Regions from separate parts of the Tateyamaria sp. LSS28 genome, predicted to be linked through region 2. Evidence: riboswitches for the same ligand, from Rfam matches in the RefSeq annotation. Region 2 holds a riboswitch; the other holds the start of a gene.
The links. Region 2 has a riboswitch for thiamine pyrophosphate ahead of thiM (hydroxyethylthiazole kinase). Riboswitches for the same ligand answer to the same signal wherever they lie in the genome.
Positions count from the first base shown of each region.

Region 1: another riboswitch for thiamine pyrophosphate. It lies ahead of AC53L6_RS04655 (thiamine ABC transporter substrate-binding protein); the one in region 2 lies ahead of thiM (hydroxyethylthiazole kinase).

Region 1 covers NZ_JCAPFI010000001.1:915,833-927,777, forward strand. The annotation lists gene AC53L6_RS04590 (polyprenyl synthetase family protein) at 1-659, opposite strand, end outside; gene AC53L6_RS04595 (exodeoxyribonuclease VII small subunit) at 663-905, opposite strand; gene AC53L6_RS04600 (histone deacetylase family protein) at 902-1,840, opposite strand; gene AC53L6_RS04605 (response regulator) at 1,895-2,596, opposite strand; gene AC53L6_RS04610 (MarR family winged helix-turn-helix transcriptional regulator) at 2,593-3,105, opposite strand; gene AC53L6_RS04615 (branched-chain amino acid aminotransferase) at 3,256-4,122, shown strand; gene AC53L6_RS04620 (nuclear transport factor 2 family protein) at 4,124-4,477, shown strand; gene AC53L6_RS04625 (alkaline phosphatase D family protein) at 4,594-6,150, shown strand; gene AC53L6_RS04630 (DMT family transporter) at 6,180-7,121, opposite strand; gene AC53L6_RS04635 (DM13 domain-containing protein) at 7,164-7,556, opposite strand; gene AC53L6_RS04640 (TetR/AcrR family transcriptional regulator) at 7,695-8,276, shown strand; gene aroC (chorismate synthase) at 8,273-9,373, opposite strand; gene AC53L6_RS04650 (SEC-C metal-binding domain-containing protein) at 9,614-9,745, shown strand; TPP riboswitch at 9,802-9,903, shown strand; gene AC53L6_RS04655 (thiamine ABC transporter substrate-binding protein) at 9,941-10,921, shown strand; gene AC53L6_RS04660 (thiamine/thiamine pyrophosphate ABC transporter permease ThiP) at 10,897-11,945, shown strand, end outside.
Region 2 covers NZ_JCAPFI010000003.1:133,460-145,404, forward strand. The annotation lists gene AC53L6_RS09195 (MurR/RpiR family transcriptional regulator) at 1-320, opposite strand, end outside; gene AC53L6_RS09200 (aspartate aminotransferase family protein) at 429-1,748, shown strand; TPP riboswitch at 2,031-2,120, shown strand; gene thiM (hydroxyethylthiazole kinase) at 2,166-2,939, shown strand; gene thiE (thiamine phosphate synthase) at 2,936-3,574, shown strand; gene thiD (bifunctional hydroxymethylpyrimidine kinase/phosphomethylpyrimidine kinase) at 3,571-4,389, shown strand; gene AC53L6_RS09220 (ABC transporter substrate-binding protein) at 4,386-5,324, shown strand; gene tenA (thiaminase II) at 5,321-6,007, shown strand; gene AC53L6_RS09230 (ABC transporter ATP-binding protein) at 6,004-6,732, shown strand; gene AC53L6_RS09235 (ABC transporter permease) at 6,729-7,460, shown strand; gene AC53L6_RS09240 (GntR family transcriptional regulator) at 7,554-8,201, opposite strand; gene dctP (TRAP transporter substrate-binding protein DctP) at 8,342-9,328, shown strand; gene AC53L6_RS09250 (TRAP transporter small permease) at 9,394-9,942, shown strand; gene AC53L6_RS09255 (TRAP transporter large permease) at 9,944-11,260, shown strand; gene AC53L6_RS09260 (malonyl-CoA decarboxylase) at 11,257-11,945, shown strand, end outside.

The sequences.
Region 1 (11,945 bases), on a different contig from region 2:
ACGTCGAGCACATCGTCTGCGATCTGGAAGGCGAGGCCGAGCGCGCGGGCGTAGGTTTGCAGCGGAGTGATGTCGGCCTGTGCCATACGCGCGCCTGCTGTGGCAGACCATTCGATCAGTGCCCCTGTCTTACCCCGTTGCAGGGCGGTGATCTGGTCGAGTGTAAGGGGCGTATCAGCGGTTTCTGCTGCGATGTCGAGCGCTTGTCCCAGCACCATGCCTTGCGCACCAGACGCCTTGGCAAGCGATTGGGCAAGGTCGGTGCGGACATCGCCGGGGCCGACGTCTTTGTGCGTGACAAGTTCGAAAGCCAGCGTTTGCAGCGCGTCACCGGCCAGCACGGCTGTGGCCTCGTCCCATTTGACGTGCACCGTGGGTACGCCCCGGCGCAGGTCATCGTCGTCCATGCAGGGCAGATCGTCATGGACGAGGGAGTAGGCGTGCAGCGCTTCGATGGCGCATGCGGGCCAAATTGCTTTGTTAGGGTCTATTCCGTGCAGACGCGCGCCTTCCAGCACCATGAAACCGCGCAGTCTTTTGCCGCCACTAGTTGCGTGGGCCATGGCATCGACCACAGGCACGCAGTCGAGATCGCCAAGAACGGCGTTGAACCGCGCCTGAATGGCGGTCGCGGCATCCGTCAGCCGTTGGCGGAACATGGATTACAGATCGCTCGCAGGTTTCAGCCCAGTTGGGTTGCCGTCACCGTCCAACGTGATGGCAGCCACCTTCTCTTCGGCCTCTTTCAGCTTGGTTTCGCACCGGGCCTTCAATGCCGCGCCGCGTTCATAGAGCTTGATCGAATCGTCCAGCGCCACATCACCCCGTTCAAGCTGGCCCAGCACCTGTTCCAGTTCGGCCATCGCTTCTTCGAAGCTCATTTCGTCAACGGGGCGGTCAGTCATTGGGCGGCCTTTATCAGCGATTGGACATGGGCGCGGGCGCAAGCGGCCAACGCGTCCAGATCATAGCCCCCTTCGAGAACCGACACCACCCGGCCTTTGCATAGGGCTTGTGCAGTTTCTGTCAGCATGTCGGTGAGGCGGGTGTAGGTGTCTGCCGTCCAGTTCAGTTGGGCCAGCGGGTCGTCCTGATGCGCATCGAATCCGGCGGAGATCAGGATGACGTCGGGCTGATGTTTGATCAGTGCGGGGATGACCTGCCGTTTGTACTCCGCGATGGCGTGGTTGCCGTCTGTGTGCGGGGCAAGCGGGATGTTCAGGACGGTGCCGTGTGGGCCGCGATCTGATGCTGCCCCGGTGCCGGGCCAGAGCGGCATTTGTTGTGAGGTGATGACCAGCGCGCGTGGGTCATCTTGCAGCAAGGCTTGGGTGCCGTTGCCGTGGTGTACGTCGAAATCAACTACGGCCACGCGGTCGAGGCCATGTATTTCCAGTGCGTGTTTGGCCGCGATGGCGACATTGCCAAAGATGCAAAACCCCATGGGTAGAGACTGTTCCGCGTGGTGTCCGGGCGGGCGCATCGCGACAAAGGCGTTCTGCACCTCTTCGTCCAGCACCATGTCGACCGCTTTGACGGCGCCACCTGCCGCGCGCCAGATGGCGTTGTAGGATGTGGGCGACAGGAAGGTTTCGGCATCGGTTTCGCGGTCGAGACCAGCAAAACCATCGGCGGGGATCTTTGAGCGCACGAAGTCGATGTAGTCCTGCGGGTGGCAGAGCGCGATGGACGCATCGTCGGCAAGGGGTGGATCGACTCGGATCAGGTCGAGGTCGGTAAGAGCGCGCTGTATGTAATCCAGTCGTGCCACTTGTTCGGGCATTCCGGTGGGCGTGACGTGCAGGAGACCGTCCGCATGTGTCAGGAGGGCTGTTGCCATTGGAGTGCGTCCCGTTGGGTTGTTGAGTAAGGCGGATTAAAATCCGCCTTACGGTCAATCCGGTGCGAGCATGTAGCCTGCACCGCGCACGGTTTGCAGGTAGCGGGGTTGTTTCGGGTTGCTTTCGATCTTGCGCCGCAGACGTGTGATCTGAACATCAACGGCACGCTCCTGCGCCTGCCCACGGTCGCGGCCAAGGTCTTCGACCAGCTTGGCGCGGCTGATGGCTTCGCCCGGCTTGGCGGAAAAGAGCTTCATCAGCTGCATTTCGGTTGCCGTGAGGCGCACGAGGTCTTCGCCCTGCCACATCTCGCCCCGCTCCATGTCGTAGCGGATGGGACCGAGGGTCAGAATTTTCGGGGCCGCCTCTTCCGGTGCCACATCGGGCACACGGCGCAGGATGGCGTTGATGCGCAGTAAAAGCTCTTTGGGTTCGAACGGTTTGGGAAGGTAGTCGTCGGCGCCGGCCTCCAACCCTTCGATCCGGTTTTCGGTTTCACCTTTGGCAGTGAGTAGCAAGATAGGCGTCGCGTGTGTCTCGCGTAAGCTGCGACAGAGGCTCAGCCCATCCTCGCCCGGCATCATTACATCAAGCACGATCATGTCGAAATCGAGCCCCGATAGCACCCGTCGTGCATGGGCGGCATCACGTGCGGCCGTCACCAGAAATCCGTTCCGCATCAGGAACTTCTGCAGCAGGCTACGGATGCGTTCGTCGTCATCGACGATTAACAGGTGGGTGTCGAATTCAGTCATGCACCGCTCTCCTTCAGTCTTTGATAGGTTCGATGCATTTCCGTGTCCATCATTGCCTCGAGCACGGTGCGAAAGCCCGCCACTGCCTCCGGTCCTGCATCGCGGAAAGCGGCTCGCATCCGTGCGCGCTGCGCATCTGACAGCCGCCCTTCAAGCGCGCGACCGTCTTCAGTCAGGTGTAGGTGTCGTTCCCGTTTGTCAGTTTTCCCCACCCGGCTTTCGACAAGCCCGTCTTCGATTAGTGTGCGCAATACGCGGTTCAGGGATTGTTTTGTTACGCCAAGAATGTTGAGCAGGTTGTTGACCGTCGTGCCGGGCGCGCGGTTGATGAAGTGGATCGCGCGGTGATGTGCCCGGCCGTAGGCCATATCTGACAGGATGCGATCCGGGTCGGCGGTGAACCCGCGATAGGCAAAGAACATCGCCTCGATCCCCTGACGCAATTGTTCATCCGTCAGGAAAAGCAGGTTCTCTCCACCCGCAGTAGCAGTTCCGCGTCCGTCGGCCATGCCCGTCCCCATCTCTGGTCGTCTTTTGAGGCAGTTTAAGTCAGCCTTGTTGACATTCCAAGAGTGAAGGGCTATCGAATCGCAGGTTTTGCGCAACTTTGTGACCGCATCGGTCCTAATTGCGCAACATATGCAAATTCGGAGGGCGCCATGGCTGGCTACGATGATCGCGACGGGAAAATCTGGATGGACGGCCAAATGGTCGACTGGCGTCAGGCGAACGTCCACATTCTGACCCATGCCATGCATTATGCATCCTCGGTGTTCGAGGGAGAGCGCGCCTATGATGGCAATATCTTTCTCAGCCGGAAGCATTCCGAGCGCTTGCACTACTCGGCTGGTGAGCTGGATTTCCAGATCCCGTGGACTGTGGACGAGATCGAAGCTGCCAAGCAGGAAGTGCTGACTGTGAATGGCCTGACCGACGCCTATGTGCGGGCCGTGGCCTGGCGTGGCGCAGGCGAAGACATGGGTGTCGCGTCTGCCAAGAACCCTGTGCACCTAGCCATCGCGGCGTGGGAATGGGGCAACTACTATGGCGATGCCAAGTACAAGGGCGCCAAGATCGACATCGCCAAGTGGAAGCGCCCCTCGCCCGAGACTGCGCCCGTCCATGCCAAGGCGGCGGGTCTTTACATGATCTGCACCACGTCCAAGCATGCGGCAGAGGCCAAGGGATGTTCGGACGCGTTGTTCATGGATTACCGTGGTTATGTCGCGGAATGCACGGGTGCAAACATCTTCTTCGTCAAGGATGGCGAGGTGCACACGCCAAAGGCGGATGTGTTCCTGAATGGCCTGACGCGGCAGACTGTCATCGGCATGCTGGAAGATCGCCAGATCAAGGTGCATGAACGTGTGATCATGCCCGAAGAGCTTGAAGGGTTCGAGCAGTGCTGGCTGACCGGCACCGCCGCAGAAGTCACTCCGGTGGGCGAGATTGCAGACTACAACTTTGAAGTTGGTGCGATCACGCGCGAGATCTCGGAAGGCTACGAAAAAATGGTGCGCGCATAGCGTGGACTACGATGCCTTCGCGATCGAGTGGGAGGCCGCCTGGAACGCCCACGACCTTGATCGCATCCTTGCCCACTACAGCGAGGATGTGATCTTTCGCTCGACCAAGGCGATGCGCTTGGTGGGGTATGGCGAATTGCGGGGCAAGGTGGCGTTGCGCGACTATTGGAGCCGCGCGCTCGCCGCGCAACCTGCGTTGTCCTTTGTGGTCGTGGATGTGTTGCATGGGCATGGTATGCTGGTCATCACTTACCGCAACCAACGTGATGTACTGGCAGCAGAGACGTTGCGATTTGGGCCGGACGGCTTGGTGGTTGAGGCATCGGCATGTCACAGACCACAGGGGCGGGCCTAGCACTTAGGCGCATTCCCGCTCGTCACAAAACCTTGCCTGTTCTGTTACGTGTACGCCAATCGCACGTCACCCAAACCCTGTTGTCTGGCGACATTCGACCAACAGGGAGCTTAATCATGCCACTTATTCGTCCGACCCGCCGCGCCTTTCTGGCCACCACGACCGCATTCCTTGCCGCACCAGCGATCAGCCGGGCCGCTGACCGCCCTACCTTCACCCATGGTGTCCAATCCGGCGATGTCGATACGACTTCGGGCATGATCTGGACCCGCATAGACCGCCCCGCCCGGATCGAGATGGAGGTGGCAACCACCGAAAGCTTTGCCAATGCGCGCCGCCTTGCGCCGATGGATGCGATCCCGGGCAGCGATATGTCGATCAAGCGCCTGGTCGATGGGCTGCCGTCGGATCAGGATATCTTCTACCGCTTCACCGCCATGGACCTGTCGGACATCAATGCGACCTCTGAACCGCTGGTCGGACGCTTTCGTACGGCGCCCGCGTCGCGCCGTGACATCCGCTTTGCGTGGTCGGGGGATACGGCCGGTCAGGGCTGGGGTATCGATGACGATGGTATGCTGACCTATGCGACCATGGCTCGGCATGAGCCCGATTTCTTCATCCATTCGGGCGACACCGTCTATGCCGACGGCCCGATGGAAGACTCGGTGGAAAAGGATGGGTCTGTGGTTTGGCAGAACACCACCCTGATCGATGCCAAGCGCAAGGTGGCCGAGACCCTGCAAGAGTTCCGCGACCAGTGGAAATACAACATGATGGACACGCATGTGCAGGCCCTGAACGCTTCTGTTCCGACCTTCATGCAGTGGGACGATCACGAGGTCACCAACAACTGGTCCGACAGTAAGGACCTGATGGGTGACGACCGGTACACCGAGAAATCGGTGCATGTCCTGCAGGCCCGAGCCACCCGTGCCTTCCACGAGATGACACCGCTGCGCATCACCTCGTCCGAGCCGGGCCGTGTCTATCGCAAGATCAGCTATGGCCCGATGCTCGATGTCTTCTTTCTTGATCTGCGCAGCTATCGCGGACCCAACACAGCCACGCAGGGTGATACGCTGGATGACAGCACGCGTGTGATCGGGGCCGAGCAGATGGCGTGGTTGAAACGGGAACTGGCGAACAGCACCGCCACGTGGAAAGTGATCGCTGCGGACCAGCCTATTGGCCTGATCGTGTGGGACAATTTCCGCGAACAGGCCGGGTCCGAAGGGATTGCCGATGGCACGGATGCGGGTGCCAAGGGGCGCGAGTTGGAGGTGGCCGAACTGCTACGCTTCATCAAGACGGCAAACGTGTCCAACACGGTGTGGTTCACCGCCGATGTGCACTACACCGCTGCGCACTATTACGACCCTAACAAGGCGCAATTCAGCGATTTTGAACCGTTTTGGGAGTTTGTGTCGGGCCCGTTGCATGCGGGGACGTTTGGCCCGAACGCGCTGGACGGCACCTTTGGCCCGGAAGTGAAATTCGTGAAGGTTCCGACCGGGGAGCAGGGTATGAACCTGCCGCCAAGTGCCGGTCTGCAGTTCTTTGGCCTCGTGGATATTGATGGGGCGACCCAGGAGATGACGGTGCGCCTGATGGATCGCGCCGATACCGAGCTGTATAGCGTCACGCTGGAGCCGAAAGGCGTTCGCCTTTGAACCCGGGGCGCGCCGGGTGATCCGGCGCGCTATCCCTTAGGGTCGGTCACAGCCCGTGCGCGGTTGCGTCCGCCGCCAAGTTGCCGTTCGCGCCACAGGATGATGGCCCCGCCCAGCACAACCAGCGAGGCACCGATGACCGTTGCCGATGTGGGCAGTTCCGAGAAGATCACGTATCCGATCAGGGCGGCAAAGATAAGGGATGCATAGTCGAACGGTGCCAGCATAGAGGCCGCGCCAAAGCGGAAGCTGGATGTGACCAGAATTTGCGCGACGCCGCCGATCAGTCCCGCCCCGATCAGCAACATCAGGTCCAGTCGCGATGGAATGATCCACCCAAATGGCAGGCTGAACAGGCTGAGGACCGTCGCCGTCAGCGAGAAGTAGAAGACGATCGCCGCCGTATGCTCTGTCTTGACCAAGGTGCGGATGTGGATCTGTACCAGCGCCCGCAAGATGGACGCGCCCAGAACCATGAGCGCGCCGATGGTGCCTGCCGTGCCCGCAGCGCCCGGATCAACTGAGAGGCGCGGCCATATCACGATCATCACGCCCACCAGCCCCAGGGCGACGGCCGAGATTCGGAACAGGCGCACCCGTTCGCCCAGCATGATTGCCGCCAGAATGACCGTGAACATCGGCGTCGCATAGCCAATGGCCGTCACTTCGGGCAGCGGCAACAGGGCCAACCCGGCAAAGGTGAGGGCCATCGCGGTTGTTCCGAACAACCCGCGCCAGATGTGACCGGTCAGGTTCTTGGGGGTCAGGGCCTCGCGAATCTCACCGGTGTTCCAGATCCACGCGATGATGATCGGCATTGCAAAGAGGGATCGGAAGAACACGGCCTGGCCTGCGGGCACGCTTTGCGTTGCCACCTTGATCATGGCCGCCATCACCATGAACAAAAACACCGCCATCAGCTTCAAGGCGATGGCGGTGCCGGGTTTGTTCTGAGTTGTGGGAGCTTTCATTTCCCCCGATCCTTGTCGGGTCGGGGGAAGATTGGCAAGCAATCAGTTCAGTTTGGCGACGCCAAGCGGCACGCTGAACTTTTCGCACCAGATATAGACTTCGTTGAACTCGGAGACGTCGATGCCTGCGGGAACAACGAAGGACTGTGCGCCGGTCAAGTTGCCCAGAACGCCCGAGTCGGTGTTGCCGTTGTAAAAGCCGTCTTTGCCCAGGCCGACACGCGGATCGGGCGCGCCGTCGAGGCTGAAGTCATCGCCCAACACTATGGTGTGGCTGCCATCGGAGTTCTTGATCACTTCGACTGCGCCGGTGGTGATGTGGTCAGATGCGCCGGTGAACGTGCCGGTCGAGACGGCTTCGGCGGATGCGGGTACTGCAGCAAAGCCAATGACGATCGCGAGGGTCAGGGCGAATGATTTGATTACGTTATACATGTTGATCTCCGTTCTGGACTGTTTGGTTCCTAACTGTTGGATAGCATTGGGAACTGAATGGTACAAAACACGAAATCGTGAGTTCTGGACTATTTGGTTCCGAATGCTATATTGAGTGTCAGACACCGGAGACTTCACATGGCACGCCCCAGATCCTTTGATACAGATGACGCGCTTGAAAAGGCGATGCATGTCTTTTGGGCTCGCGGGTATGAAGGGGCATCATTGCCTGACCTGTTGGACGGCATGGGCCTGACGCGCGGGAGCCTTTACAAGGCATTCACCGACAAGAAGACACTCTTTCTACAGGTGCTGGCGCGGTATGAAAGCCAAGCTGTGCAGGAGGGGGTCGCCATGCTGAGCGATCCGTCCATCCCCAATGGTGCAGAGCGTATCATGTCCATGTTTCGGGGGTCATACCAACGCGTGGTCGACGGTGATGCGCGTGGTTGTCTGTTGTGCACGGCAGCCGCCGGACCCAGCACTTATGATGACGAGATTGCCAAAGCGGTGTCTCATGGCCTTGGCGCGTTGCGCGACGGTATCTTTGTCGCGCTGGGCGCATCGCCGAAACATGCAACGCTCAACACCGCTGAACGGGGCGCGCTGGCCGACATGATCATCGCGCAATATGTCGGGTTGCGCACGATGGCGCGCGCGCGGATTGATCACGACACGCTGCACAATATCGTCCGCTCGGTTGGTGTGATGCTGGCCTAGCCGATGGGTCCGCGCACGCCGCCCGTCTGACCGCGATCGAGCAGCAGGTGATCCAGGATCACACAGGCCATCATTGCCTCGCCCACTGGTACGGCCCGTATGCCAACACATGGGTCGTGACGACCCTTCGTGATAATCTCAGCCTCTTCGCCTGACTTGGTGATCGTCTTGCGGGTTTGCAGGATGGACGAGGTTGGTTTGACCGCGAAGCGCACAATGATGTCCTGCCCGGTCGAGATGCCACCCAAGATGCCGCCCGCGTGGTTGGATGAGTATTCGGGGCCATCTGGACCCATGGTGATCTCATCCGCATTCAGCTCGCCCGTCAGCATGGCGGCGGACATGCCTTCGCCAATCTCGACCCCTTTGACGGCGTTAATACTCATCATGCCCGCAGCCAGATCAGTGTCTAACTTGCCATAAACCGGGGCCCCGAGGCCTGCGGGAACACCCCGCGCGACGACTTCGATCACCGCGCCAACGGACGAGCCGGATTTGCGCAAACCGTCCAGGTAGTCGGCCCATGTCTCTGCTACCTTGGCGTCAGGCACCCAAAACGGGTTCTGGTCGATCTGGTCCCAGTCGAAGTGGTCCCGATCAATCTCGTGTGCGCCCATGCGGGTCATGTAGCCTTTGATTTCGATCCCGGGCACCAAGATGTCGAGGGCTGCCCGCGCCAACCCACCGGCGGCCACGCGAGCGGCTGTTTCGCGGGCCGAGGACCGGCCACCACCACGATAGTCGCGGATGCCGTATTTCTGCCAGTAGGTGATGTCGGCATGGCCGGGGCGGAACTTCTCGGCGATATCGCCATAGTCCTTTGACCGTTGATCCGTGTTTTCGATCATCAGCTGCACTGGGGTGCCGGTTGTCTTGCCTTCGAACACACCCGACAGGATTTTCACCGCATCGGGTTCGCGCCGTTGGGTCGTATACTTGTTCTGACCCGGTTTGCGCTTGTCCAGCCAATGCTGGAGCATCGCCTCGTCCACATCGACGCCGGGCGGGCACCCATCGACCGTCGCGCCAAGCGCAGGCCCGTGGCTTTCGCCCCAGGTGGTCACGCGGAAAAGATGGCCAAAACTGTTGATCGACATGAACGCGCTCCGACAAGGTTCACGAGGACATACGCCGCGTTGAATGCGATGCCAAGTCCATTGAAAATCTGTTGTTTTGCATGCCGTGCTGTTCTAACGGAACGGCTCATGCAAACCGATGGAGGCTGAAATGGCAAAACGCATTGATCCCCAGGACCGTCCCTCCTTTCGAGGTGATCGCTAAACGCAGACGTTCGTTCCCGTCCGAGACCCGGGTCAAGATCGGTGATCGCATGGTGCATGGGCGATGTGGAACTTCGTGAAAAACTTGGCCGAAATGATCCCTGTCCGTGTGGATCGGGCAAGCGGTTCAAACGCTGTTGCCTGCGCAGTGGACGCTATGATGGCAGTTGGCGGGACCATTACTTTTAGAGAGCGTGATTGAAATGCAAGGGCGCTTGCTACCTGGCGGGCGCCCTCCTATACCTGCCAATACCTCGGGGTGCCTGGCGACAGGCTGAGATGCGCGATGCGAACCCGTAGAACCTGAACCGGTTAACACCGGCGGAGGGAAGGTTTGGCTTACCCCAAGACCCTTATCCCGCCGCCTCTGCATTGGAGGATGCGATGAAACACGCTTTGACATTGGCCGCCGCGCTGGGCGCCACGACGGCGCTGGCCGACACCCCTGTTCTGACTGTTTATGCAGGCGACTATTTTACGTCCGAATGGGGCCCTGGTCCCATCATCGAGACCGAGTTTGAAAAGATCTGCGCCTGCGATCTGGAATGGTCGACCGGTGACCTGCTGCCGCGTTTGTTGCTGGAAGGCGAGCGGACCAAGGCGGATGTGGTCATTGGACTGACATCGGACGTGACGGCCAAGGCACGGGCAACCAACCTGTTTGCGCCGCATGGTCAGGACAACAGCGCCCTGACGCTGCCGATTGAATGGTCCGATGACACCTTCCTGCCCTTCAACTACGGGCACACGGCGTTCATCTACAACGAGACCACGATGGACGCGCCACCCACCAGTTTCGATGCACTGCTGGACCTGCCCGATGATGTGAAGATTGTCATTCAGGATCCGCGCACGTCCATTTCTGGCCTGGCCCTCGTGCTTTGGGTGCAGTCGGTCTATGGCGACCGCTCGGCTGAAGTGTGGGAATCTCTGTCGGATAACATCCTGACCGTGACCAAGGATTGGTCGGCCTCGTACGGCCTGTTCACGGATGGTGAGGCGGACATGGTGCTGAGCTACACCACATCACCCGCCTACCACATGTTTGCCGAAGAGGATTTCACCAAGAAGGCGGCGATCTTCCCCGAAGGTCACTATTTCATGGTCGAAACCGTGGGCAAGATTGCGGACACCGATCAGCCCGAGCTGGCGGACCAGTTTCTGGCCTATGTGATGTCGCGTGACTTCCAGACCATTATTCCGACCGCCAACTGGTCGCTGCCATCGGCGCTGCCCAAGGCGGATTGGCCTGAGGGATGGACTGAGTTGCCGCTGCCCGAAAAGGTCCTGTTCTACTCGGAAACCGAAGCGGCGCAGTTGCAAGCGGACGCGATTGAGACATGGCGCGCCGCGCTCAGCCAATAAACCCATGGCTTGGCATCATCGCGGCGACCTTCGTCGTCGCGGTGGTGATTGCCGCCTTTGTCGGCATCAGCCAGCGGATTGAAGCCACCACCGGCCTGCGCGCCGCCGAGTGGCAGGCGGTGCGCTTTACCGTCTGGCAGGCCTTCCTGTCAGCGCTGATTTCCGTTCTATTGGCCGTGCCGGTGGCGCGGGCGCTCGCGCGACGGCGGGTGCCGGGCCATACCCTGTTGGTGACGTTGCTGGGCGCGCCGTTCATTCTGCCGGTGATTGTCGCCGTATTGGGCCTGCTTGCCATCTTTGGCCGCAATGGGTGGCTGAACACCGGGCTTGGCCTGCTGGGGTTGCCCGAGGTGTCGATCTATGGCGCGCATGGTGTTGTACTGGCTCATGTGTTCTTCAACATGCCCCTTGCCACGCGCCTGATCTTGCAGGGCTGGCAGTCTGTCCCGGCCGAGCAGTTCCGCATGGTGGGGCAACTTGGTTTGTCGCCGCGCATGGTGTTTCGCATCATCGAATGGCCGATCCTGCGGCAGGTCGTGCCGGGGGCCTTTGCCCTGATCTTTGTTATTTGTTTGACCAGTTTTGCGGTGGCCCTGACACTTGGTGGTGGGCCACGGGCGACGACCATCGAACTCGCTATCTATCAGGCGTTCAAGTTTGATTTCGACCTGGGGCGCGCGGCGGTGCTGAGCCTGCTGCAGTTGGCCGTGGCGGGTGCTGCCGCAGTGTTGGCGTTGTGGATATTGCCGCCCATTGCACTGCAAGCCGGGCGCGACCGGGCGGTGCGCCGGTGGGATGCGCCCAGCCCATGGGGGGATGCGTTCTGGATCACACTTGCCGCCGGGTTCCTGTTGCTGCCGCTTTTGTCCATTGCGCTGTCCGGCCTAGTGGGCCTGTTTTACATGCCCCTTTCCGTGCTGAGTGCCACATGGACGACGATCTGGGTCGCTTGTGTCAGTACCCTTGTATTGCTTGTTCTGGCGCTGCCAATGGCCGCGTGGCTGGCGCAGGCCAAGTGGGGCGG
Region 2 (11,945 bases):
GCGAGATGAGCATCCACGAAACTTGCGCGCCCTTCCCGATGTTGGCTGTGCAGCCTTTCCGCACGTTCAGCAAAGTTGTTCACACTTCGCCCGATCTTCGTGCGCATCTCTTCGCGAAGTTCTTCGAAGTCTGCGTAATCCAAAGCGCGGGCCAAGCGCGAAAACGCTGCAGGTGAAACACCACTTTCACGAGACACAGTTCGCAGAGTTCGCGAAGCGACATCCACCGGGTTATTGGCAAGATAGTCTGCCGCCTGGCGAAGCGTATAGCTCAGATCGCCGTATCGATCGGAAAGCCGTGTTTCAAATGTCGAATCCAAATGGACCCCCTCAGGACATGCCGAAAGTGTTTCTATTGTTTCAGTCATTGTCAATGAATGGATCATCTGTTTCAGTCGCTGCACCCAATGAACGCCACTGGATCAGCCATGTCGCATGTTTTTTCGCGGAATTCGAATACCACCCTACCTGTCGCAGTGCGCGGCGAAGGAATATATCTCTATGATTCAAATGGGAAATCTTATCTAGACGGATCAGGAGGTGCAGCCGTTTCGTGCCTTGGTCACGCGGATAAAGATGTCATCGCTGCCATGGCTGACCAGATGAGTAAGTTGGAGTTCGCGCATACCGGTTTTTTAACATCAGAACCTGCTGAAACATTGGCCACGCGCCTCGTAGCTCACGCCCCTGAAGGGATTGAAAAAGTATACATCGTTTCAGGTGGTTCCGAGGCTGTTGAAGCGGCACTCAAACTCGCGCGTCAATACATGCTCGAAATTGGCCAGCCGGAACGAAATCGTTTCATTGCCCGTCGTCAGAGCTATCACGGGAACACTCTGGGCGCACTTGGAACGGGTGGTAACATGTGGCGACGCGCGCCCTTTGACCCGGTCATGGTGTCCGCATCCCACATCGCACCTTGCTATGCGTACCGATTCCAAGACGACGGAGAGACAGAAAACGACTATGCGCTTCGCGCGGCAAACGAGTTGGAAGATGAAATCTTGTGCCTCGGTCCTGAAACCGTCGTTGCCTTCATCGCGGAACCGGTTGTCGGTGCAACAGCGGGTGCTGTTCCCCCTGCCTCAGGCTATTTCAAACGCGTTCGCGAAATCTGTGACAAGTATGGCGTGCTTTTAATACTTGATGAGGTGATGTGCGGCATGGGCAGAACCGGCACCTTCTTTGCCTGTGAACAGGAACATGTCCGGCCTGACATCGTTGCAATCGCGAAAGGTCTGGGCGGTGGATATCAACCCATTGGTGCAATGCTATGCTCAGAGGCAATTCACGATGCTATTAAGCAAGGAAGCGGCTTCTTCCAACACGGGCACACCTATCTTGGCCACCCAATTGCCTGCGCCGCTGCAAATGCCGTTGTAAACAAGCTGACCGCAGGAGGTCTGACCAAACGTTCTGCGGAAATGGGTCGTTACTTCGAGCAGTCACTCAACGCGGAATTCGGTCAACACCAACACGTCGGCGATATCCGTGGGCGCGGCATGTTTCGCGCGTTGGAACTTGTTAAAGACAAGGACACCAAAGACCCATTTGAACCGGAAAAAGGTCTGGCAAAATCCATCAAGGCAAAGGCGATGGAGAATGGGTTAATCTGTTATCCCAACAGCGGCACAATCGATGGCAAACACGGCGATCACATCTTGCTGGCACCGCCCTACATTTGCACCGAGGCACAGATCGACGAGTTGGTCGAGAAGCTTGCGCAAAGCCTGCAAGACGTTTTGTAAACGCCTGTAAAATTTTAGTTCTGCCAAGGGAACGGTCAACTCACCGTCGTAAGTGGACGCCGAAAAATACTTCTAAAAGAGAGCTATATCGCAAGCGCAGTTCGTCAATAAACTCGTTTAAAAGCTGCGTGTGGTCAGGGTCGAACAAACAGATCACAGCGGTGGCATCAAGTGGGCACAGCGGACGAGAACTGAGGCTTGCTCTGAATCGACGCCCGGTGTCGAGACCATTCACAATGGCGTCCGATCTTGTTTGACTACGTAATCTCACCGTTCTACACCTCGCAGTGCCAGGGGCGCTGCAAAGCTGAGACGTACCCTTTGAACCTGAACCAGATAATGCTGGCGGAGGGAGGTCGCAGGTCACTCAACAATAGGTGACACGTCTCCATTTTCGTCTGCGAAAACGGAGACACTATGGCTTACCAAGACGTATTGACGCCCCTTCGCGATAAGAACCCTCTGGTGCACTGCATCACCAATTATGTCGCGATGAACGTTGCCGCGAATGTTGTTCTCGCTGCGGGCGCATCACCGGCAATGGTGCACGCTCCGGAAGAGATTGCGGATTTCACACCAGTATGCGCGGCCGTGACAATCAACATAGGAACACTTTCCACGTCTTGGGTGGCAAGCATGCTGGCGGCCGCACAATTGGCCAATGACAGTAACATACCATGGGTGTTCGACCCTGTTGCGCATTTCGTCAGTGGATATCGCAAGGCCGTCGCCCAGGATTTGCTGGCGTTACGTCCAACCATCATTCGCGGAAATGCATCCGAGATACTGGCACTTGCCGGAGAGTCCGGCGCTGGCAAAGGGGCTGACAGTGGGGATGCGGTCGAAGCTGCAAAAGGCGCAGCGCAAAACCTCGCTGAAAGATATGACGCAGTAATTGCCGTAACTGGTCCGACTGATTTCGTAACCGATGGCTCTCAGTCGGCCTGGGTTCATGGTGGCTCGCCGATCATGCCCAAGGTCACTGCTTTGGGATGCGCTCAGACCGCGCTGATGGGTGCATATGCTGCAGCAGGCCCAGCCTACCATGCAGCTGTCGGTGCTCTGTCGCATTTCAAGGTTGCAGGATCACAAGCTGCGTCTAAGGCACAAGGCCCCGGTAGCTTTCAGGCGCACTTCCTTGATGCACTGGCGGCAACGCAGCCCGCCGACTTGGCAGGGGCGGTGAGATGATACCAGACATTCGCGTGCACTTGCGGCTATATCTGGTGACCGATCCGCAGCTTTGCCACACTGCGGGCTTGGAGAACACGGTGCGACAGGCCGTGGACGGTGGCGTCACGATGGTTCAACTGCGTGACAAGCATGCGACAACCGCGGCCCGCATCGACATGGCACGCGCGTTGAGGGATGTGCTGTCGGGCACAGGCGTTCCTTTGGTCATCAACGACGACGTCGAGGCTGCGGTTGCAGCGGATGTGGATGGGGCTCATGTCGGTCAGGGCGACATATCAGCCGCTGACGCACGCGCGATGCTGGGGCCGGATAAAATACTTGGGCTCTCTTGTGAGAATGCCCAAGCCGTGCACGCGGTCAATCCCGCAGTCGTGGATTATCTCGGGCTTGGTCCTGTCTTTGGCACGACAACCAAGGCTGATCACAAGCAACCAATCGGCTTTGATGGCTTGGCGGGACTGGTCGCACAGTCTCCACTACCCAACGTCGCGATCGGCGGGCTGAAGGCAAAACACCAGCGTGCAGTTCTTGAAAGCGGCGCCGATGGGCTGGCTGTGGTTTCCGCCATTTGTGGTCAACCGGATGCGACAGCCGCTGCGCGCGCTTTCGCAGAAACGGAGGCAAAATTATGATACCCAATGTCCTGAGTATCGCGGGGTCGGATCCGTCCGGTGGCGCGGGTGTTCAAGCGGATATCAAAGCAATATCCGCAAATGGCGCATTTGCAATGGCAGCGCTGACGGCTTTGACGGCGCAAAACACACGAGGTGTCACCGGCATTCATCTCGTACCACCAGACTTCGTCATGGCTCAAATCAACGCGATCTTCACCGATATTCGAGTGGATGCCGTGAAAATTGGGATGATCGCAAATGCAGAGATCGCCCAAGCCGTTGTGACCACGCTTGACACCTGTAAGGCTCCGGTCGTCGTTGACCCTGTCATGATTGCCAAGGGCGGCGCCGAGCTTCTTCAGGCCGACGCTGTGGACGTTGTCCGGAATCAACTGTTGCCACAGGCAACGCTGTTAACCCCCAACTTGCCAGAAGCAGCGCATCTATTGGGGACCAAAACGGCGGCCACGCGGACCGAAATGGAAGCGCAAGGCCGCGCTTTGACCCGATGCGGACCGGGCGCAGTTTTGATGAAAGGTGGCCATCTTGACGGCCCCGACAGCCCCGATTGCCTCGTCACAGGCCAAGATGTCAGGTGGTTCGAAAGCCCCCGAACAAAGACCCGGAATACCCACGGGACGGGGTGCACGCTGTCTTCGGCATTGGCGGCGCAGCTGGCCAAGGGGCAAGACCTCCCCGCTGCGGTCACAGCTGCCAAAAGCTACGTCACCAGCGCCATTGCCCGTGCAGATGACCTTGCGGTCGGACACGGACACGGACCCACACACCATTTCGCGGCTTTCTACGCCGACGTGAAAGGAACTCACGCATGATACCGATTGTCATCGCAGCCGCCCTGTCGATCTGCGCAACGCCACTTTGGGCTCAAGACAAAATGACCCTTCTGCTGGACTGGTTTGTGAACCCCGACCATGGACCGGCGATCGTTGCACAAGAGAAAGGTTTCTTCGCAGACGTGGATTTGGAGGTTGAGATCATTGCCCCTGCCAATCCGTCTGATCCACCAAAGCTTGTAGCAGCTGGTCAAGCTGACATGGCGATTTCGTATCAACCTCAGCTACACCTGCAAATTCACGAAGGACTGCCTTTGCAACGCGTCGGCACACTGGTCGCAACACCGCTAAACTGCCTTTTAGTGCTTGATGAAGGTCCAATCACATCGCCTGCCGATCTCGAAGGGCGAAAGGTGGGTTTTTCCGTCGGCGGTGTAGAAGAAGCCGTCCTGGGCCATGTCTTGAACACCCATGGCTTGAGCTTGAACGATGTGGAACTGATCAATGTGAACTGGTCTTTGTCCCAGTCCTTGATGTCGGGTCAGGTAGACGCGGTTATCGGTGCCTTCCGCAATTTTGAGCTGAACCAGATGGACATCGAAGGCGTACCCGGCCGCTGCTTCTACGTCGAGGAAGAAGGGCTGCCGCCTTACGATGAACTGATCTACATCGCCAACCCGGGCACAATGAATTCTGACCAGATCCAGCGTTTCCTGGCTGCCACGGAAAAGGCAACACAATACATCATCAATCACCCAGAAGAGAGCTGGGAGATTTTTTCGGGCACGGCGCCTGAGCTGCAGGACGAACTCAACAGACGTGCGTGGGCAGACACATTGCCCCGGTTTGCCTTGCGTCCCTCGGCAGTGGATGTCGGTCGTTACGCCAATTTCGAAACTTTTTTGTTCGAAGCAGGCCTGATCCCACGCATAAATTTGGTTTCCGACATAGCCATCGACGTGATGGCGCAATGAATATGAAACCGTACGGGCAAATCTTTGTCATGTGGCGCAGCGGTTGCCCTGAACCATGGCGGGCTTACACGCATCACAGGTTCGTCGAAGGGTTGCGCGAGGGCACCCTGCCCCGCTCCGCGTTTCTAAACTATCTGATCCAGGATTACGTCTTTCTCGTCCACTTCGCTCGCGCATGGTCCCTCGGCGTCGTCAAAGCGGAAGCATTGGATGAAATGAAGGTCTGCGCGGGCACCGTCGACGCCTTGGTCAATCACGAAATGGCTTTGCACATCAAAACATGTGCAACCGAAGGGATTGATGAAGCTACGTTGTTCAACGCATCCGAGGAGTTCGAAAATCTCGCCTACACGCGTTACGTGATGGATGCCGGGCTACAGGGGGATTTTCTGGATCTGATGGCCGCATTGGCCCCTTGCTGTTTTGGCTATGGAGAGATCGGGGCGCGCTTGGCGCAAGATGCTGCCGCCGATACGCCCTATCATGACTGGATCAACACTTATGCGGGCGAGGATTATCAAACAGTCATGGCCAATGTAGGACGCATGATAGACGCTGCCGTCGCGCGCCGTTTGGGGGAAAACCCGCAACAAGCCGCTCGGTGGGAACACTTGCAGCAGCGCTTTACCACAGCCACAGAGTTGGAGGTGCGCTTTTGGGATATGGGAATGCGGGCAGCGTGACACCGACAGCCCCACCTATCCATATCAACGGCTCCTGCTCTATCGACGGCCTGCCTTTGTTTGGGCCTTTGGAAATGACACTGAACGCAGGTCAATGGACCTGTGTTCTGGGGCGCTCCGGCGTCGGAAAATCAACGCTTCTGCGCTTGACGGCAGGATTGGAGTGCGGCGGAGTTTTCCAAGGGACGATCGCCGCGTCTGACCACCACCCCGTCAACAACCGGGTGAGTTTCATGGCGCAAATGGACCTATTGCTGCCTTGGCTTACCGTACTTGAGAACACGGTTCTGGGCTCACGCCTCCGCGGAAAACAACCTGATTTTCCGCGCGCTAAGAACCTGCTCGAAAGTGTCGGTCTTGCCGACCACCTCATAAAGAAACCCAGGGAACTGTCGGGTGGGATGCGCCAGCGTAACGCGCTTGCCCGTACACTAATGGAAGACCGACCCATCGTTTTGCTGGACGAGCCGTTCTCGGCTCTTGACGCCAGTAGCCGCGCCGAAATGCAGGAACTGGCTGCCGAGGTGCTGGTTGGGAAGACAGTGCTTCTTGTCACCCACGACCCGACGGAGGCGGTGCGCCTGGGTCATCAGATCATTGTTCTTGGGCGAACATCAGTGCAAAAATGGCCTGTGCCCGCCAATCCACCGGTCCGCGACTCCTTTGCGCCAGATACTATCACTTGCCAGAGTGATCTTCTCTCCGTCTTGCGGGGGCTAAAGTGAGCAGGCTGGGTTACACGATTGGTGCCTCTGCCCTCGGACTGCTTTTATGGCAAGGAGTGGTTTGGGTCACTGACGTTCCTAAATTCATCCTGCCGCCGCCATCCAGAGTCGCTGCCGCCGCCTGGGACAATCGCATTTTGCTGATGGAACATGCCAGCATCACGCTGACCGAAGTTCTATTGGGCCTGTTGATTGGCTCATGTTTGGGAGCATTCACCGCAATCCAACTGGCACTTTTTCCCCGGCTGCACCGGTTGTTCATGCCGCTCCTGGTATTCACGCAGGCCGTTCCTGTGTTTGCTCTCGCCCCCATTCTGACACTGTGGTTTGGGTACGGCATCGCTTCAAAGGTCGTGATGGCAATCCTCATCATATACTTTCCGGTCACCAGCGCATTTTATGATGGGCTAACCCGCATTCCATCAGACGTGTTGGACCTGGCACAAACCATGGGCGCGACCGAAAGGCAGATCATGCAGAGGATCAGGATTCCGTACGCTCTTCCGTCGTTGGGAACCGGGCTGACCCTTGCCGCTGTCTACGCTCCAATCGGCGCAGTCATTGGTGAATGGGTGGGTGCTTCGAAAGGTCTCGGATATCTAATGTTATTGGCGAACGGGCGAGCAAAGACAGACCTGATGTTTGCGAGCTTGATCGTCTTGGCCGTGATGACAGCCACGCTGCACTTTGGCGTGACAAAAGCGTCAGCGCGATTGCATCAGAACTAAATGTCGCGCCAGCACCATCAAAGCCACCACTGCTCGTAATTTGGAACTCGGTGTTAAAGTCCGAAACTGGTCGCCCTTTGTTGCCGATGGATTTTACCGCTTTAAACTGGCGACAAGTTGATGAAATTTCTCACCTTGGATAGCAACGTGACTGCGTAGCGCTGACGCGACCTTGTCTGCGTTACCCTCTTGCAGCGCCATCAGTATCTCGGAGTGTTCACTCATGGATTGCTCTAGCCTGCCTCGAAACCGAAGCTGGATCCTACGATATGCCTTAAGGCGGTTTTGAAGTTGAAGCGCTTGTTTTTCGAGAAAGCTGTTCGTCGAGGCACGATAGATGATTTGGTGGAATGTTTCGTTCTCTGAATAATAGCGGTCGGGATCAGAGCCTTGAGTGGCTTCCTGGCATCGCTCATTTGCAGCCGTCAGCGCATCAAGATCTTGATCCGTCATGCGCATGGCGGCCAGACGCCCGCACACCGCTTCGATCTCGGCCATGGTTTCGAACATCTCCATCAGCTCGACAGGACCAGGTTGACGGATGAACACACCCCGACGAGGCACCTGTTCAGCCAGCCCAGACGTCACCAAAACCTGCAAAGCTTCGCGGATGGGCGTCCGCGATACGTGAAACTGTTCCGCCAACCGCAGTTCATCCAGTCGTTCGCCATCGCGAAATTCCCCTGAGAAAACAAGTTGCTCAAGGGATGCTGCAATCTGATCTGCGCGCCTGATATCCATAAAGGAGGTGTACCATTCGCCCCCTCAAATGCAACTGCCTTAATATTGTATACAAGAAAGTTGACTTGTTATGCACGGTGTGGAAGCGTTGAAGTGCAGTTTCAACGCACGAACGTTGATTCACGCCTAGGGAGGACAACATGAAATTCAAATCACTCACAGCCGCAGCCATTGCGACGTGCGTCGCTGCCACGTCGACCGTAGGCGCGGAAACACTTCGTCTATCGCATCAATGGTCCAACAAAGACGTACGCCATCAAGTGGCCCAGATGGTCGCCGACGAAGTGGCAGCCGCTGACGTTGATCTCGAAATCCAGATATTTGGCTCAAAATCGCTATTCAAACCACGTGAGCAATATCGACCGCTAAGCCGCGGCCAGTTGGACATGACCGTGCTACCGCTCAGCTATGCCGGTGGCCAACAACCCGCTTACAACCTGACGCTTATGCCCGGCATGGTTAAGAACCACGACCACGCCGCGCGTCTTAGTGAGTCGCCTTTCATGGAGGCACTGGAAGAGAAGATGGCCGATGATGACGTGATGGTTCTGGTTCACGGCTATCTGGCCGGTGGGTTTGTCGGTAAGGACAAGTGCATCACAAAGCCGGAAGACGTGCAGGGGCTGCAGACACGTGCGGCAGGCAAGGCTTTTGAACAAATGCTGGCCGGGGCCGGGGCATCCATTGCGTCCATGGCCTCGTCCGAAATCTACAACGCGATGCAGACGGGTGTTCTGACCGCCGCAAATACGTCGTCATCGTCGTTTGTGTCCTACCGCATCTATGAACAGGTCAGTTGCTATACACCAGCCGGCGATGTTGCTCTGTGGTTCATGTATCAACCTTTGCTCATGAACAAATCGCGCTTCGATGCGCTGACACCTGAGCAACAACAAGCGCTGCTTGGCGCATCGGCCAAGGCGCAGGCCTTCTACCTTGAGGAAGCCAAGAAGCAGGATGCAGCATCGGAGCAAGTGTTCCGAGACGCTGGCGTAGAAATCGCACAGATGTCAGCCGAAGATTTCGAAGCTTGGCGCGCTCTGGCTCAGGAAACATCCTATGCCAAGTTCGTGTCCGAAGTCGAAGGCGGTCAAGAGCTTTTGGATATGGCGCTGGCCGTAGACTAACACCTTTCCAAGGGGCCGCCTGAACCGGCGGCCCCTCCCCAACATTTCTTTCCAAGGACTTCATGATGGCGGATCAAAGCTCCGCCGCGATTGCACGCACCGGTAACAATCCGTTTCTGCGCTTCGTGGCTGCACTATCCACACTGGCAGGCTGGTGTTCTGCAGCGATGATTGTTGCAGCTGTTGCAATAACTTGCCAAATGATCTTCATCCGTTTCGTTCTGAATGGATCGACCATCTGGCAAACAGAGGCCGTCATCTATCTCGCCATCGGCGCGACATTAATCGGGCTGCCTTATGTCCAGCGCCTGCGCGGGCACGTGAACGTGGATCTTGTGCCATTGGCCTTGAGCAAACGTTTGCGCTTTGTCCTTGCCGTTTTCACTCTTTCGCTGTCCATCATCATGGTGTCGATCATGCTCTGGTACAGTTATGAATTCTGGCACCTGACATGGGAACGGAACTGGCGTTCGGACACGGTGTGGGGGGTCCGCCTGTGGATACCTTACCTTGCGCTGCCAATGGGTTTTGGCTTGTTCCTGCTGCAACTGATTGCCGACATGGTCGCCATGCTGCTCTGGATCGAGAAGCCGTTCGGCCTGGAGGACGTGTGATATGGACCCGCTCACGCTTGGAGCGCTGGTTGCTGTTTGCACAATCTTGGTCTTGTTCTCGGGCGTTTCGGTCGCTCTGGGACTGCTCATCGTCTCCACAGGCTTCATCATGGTTTTTGATGGCGTGCGTTCACTCGAACTGATGCCAGAGATCCTGTTCGGAAAGTTGGACAATTTCGCGCTTCTGTCGATCCCGATGTTCATCATCATGGGGGCATCCATCGCGTCAACGCGGGCGGGTGCCGATCTCTATGAAGCCCTTGAACGTTGGCTGACCCGCGTTCCGGGGGGGCTTGTGATCTCGAACCTCGGGGCCTGCGCCCTCTTTGCTGCTATGTCCGGGTCAAGCCCGGCCACCTGTGCCGCGATTGGCAAGATGGGTATTCCCGAGATGCGCAAGCGCGGGTATCCGGATGGTGTCGCAGCGGGTTCAATCGCAGCCGGCGGTACACTCGGCATCCTGATCCCGCCGTCGGTTACCATGATCGTTTACGGAATCGCGACTGAGCAATCCATTGGCCGCCTTTTCCTGGCGGGTGTCATCCCTGGCCTATTGCTCGTGGGACTGTTCATGGTGTGGTCTCTCTACTCGACCTGGCGGTCAGGTGATCGCGCTTTACTGGCCCATACAAACTACACATGGCGGCAAAGGTTCGAAATACTGCCGCGAGTCCTGCCGTTCATTTTCATCATCGTCGGCGTGCTCTACGCGATGTATGGCGGGGTCGCGACACCGTCTGAAACGGCAGCAGTCGGCGCGCTTTTGTGCCTGATGATTGCCATGATCATCTACAAACTGTGGAACCCCAAAGACCTGTGGATGGTGCTGCGTGACAGCACGAAAGAAAGCGTGATGATCCTATTTATCATCGCGGCCGCGGGTGTCTTTTCCTACATGCTGTCCAGCCTCTTCATCACCCAGTCCATTGCCGCTTGGATTGGGACATTGGACGTGAACCCCTGGGTGCTTATGGGAGCGGTTAACATCTTCCTTTTGATCGCCGGTTTCTTCTTGCCGCCGGTTGCCGTGATCCTGATGGCAGCACCTATTCTACTGCCCATTATTACAACAGCTGGCTTTGACCCGATCTGGTTTGCTGTGGTGCTGACCATCAACATGGAAATCGGGTTGATCTCTCCCCCCGTTGGGTTGAACCTCTATGTTATCAATGGGATTGCACCCGACATCTCGCTCAAGACGATCCTCAACGGATCACTTCCTTTTGTGGCATGTATGGTGATTGCAATCATCCTTTTGTGCATCTTCCCGGGTCTGGCCACGTGGCTACCCAACGCAGTAATGGGCACCGCGATATGAGTTACTTCGCTGATCTCATTTCCACGGTTTTCGAGCGCCGCTATGCGCGTGCCGTGTCATCTGATGCGCAAGGGCGTGCCATAACCGAATTGGCCCAAGACCTGCTGAGTGCACGCGGGGAAGTTTCCGGCAGTACGCTTGCAAGGCTAATATTGGATCAATACAGCGGCGGCGATGACCAGCTTAAGCAGGCGTTCTTTGAATTTATGATGCGCGATCTGGAAATCGATCCAGTGGATGTTGTCGAAAGCCTCAAGACCTACAAGGAAACACCTTCCAAGCGCAGCTATCGTGAATTTGTGCGCGCCAGTGAACCGAAACGGCAAGAGCTGTTGCGTCGTTTGAACCAAGTACCGGGTGGGACACGGCACCTGGTATCCATGCGCAAAGATCTCTTGCGTATGACGCGTGACGCTCCAGTGCTGGAGCCCCTTGATGTGGATTTCCAACATCTGTTTGCATCATGGTTCAACCGCGGCTTTCTGGTGCTGCGCCCCATCGACTGGGCAAGCCCCGCCGAAATCCTTGAAAAGATCATCGCGTACGAAGCTGTCCACACGATCGACAGCTGGGAAGACCTGCGCCGCCGCCTGCAACCTTCGGACCGCAGGTGTTTTGGGTTCTTTCATCCCGCGATACCGGATGAGCCTTTGATCTTCGTCGAAGTCGCGCTGACCAAGGGCAT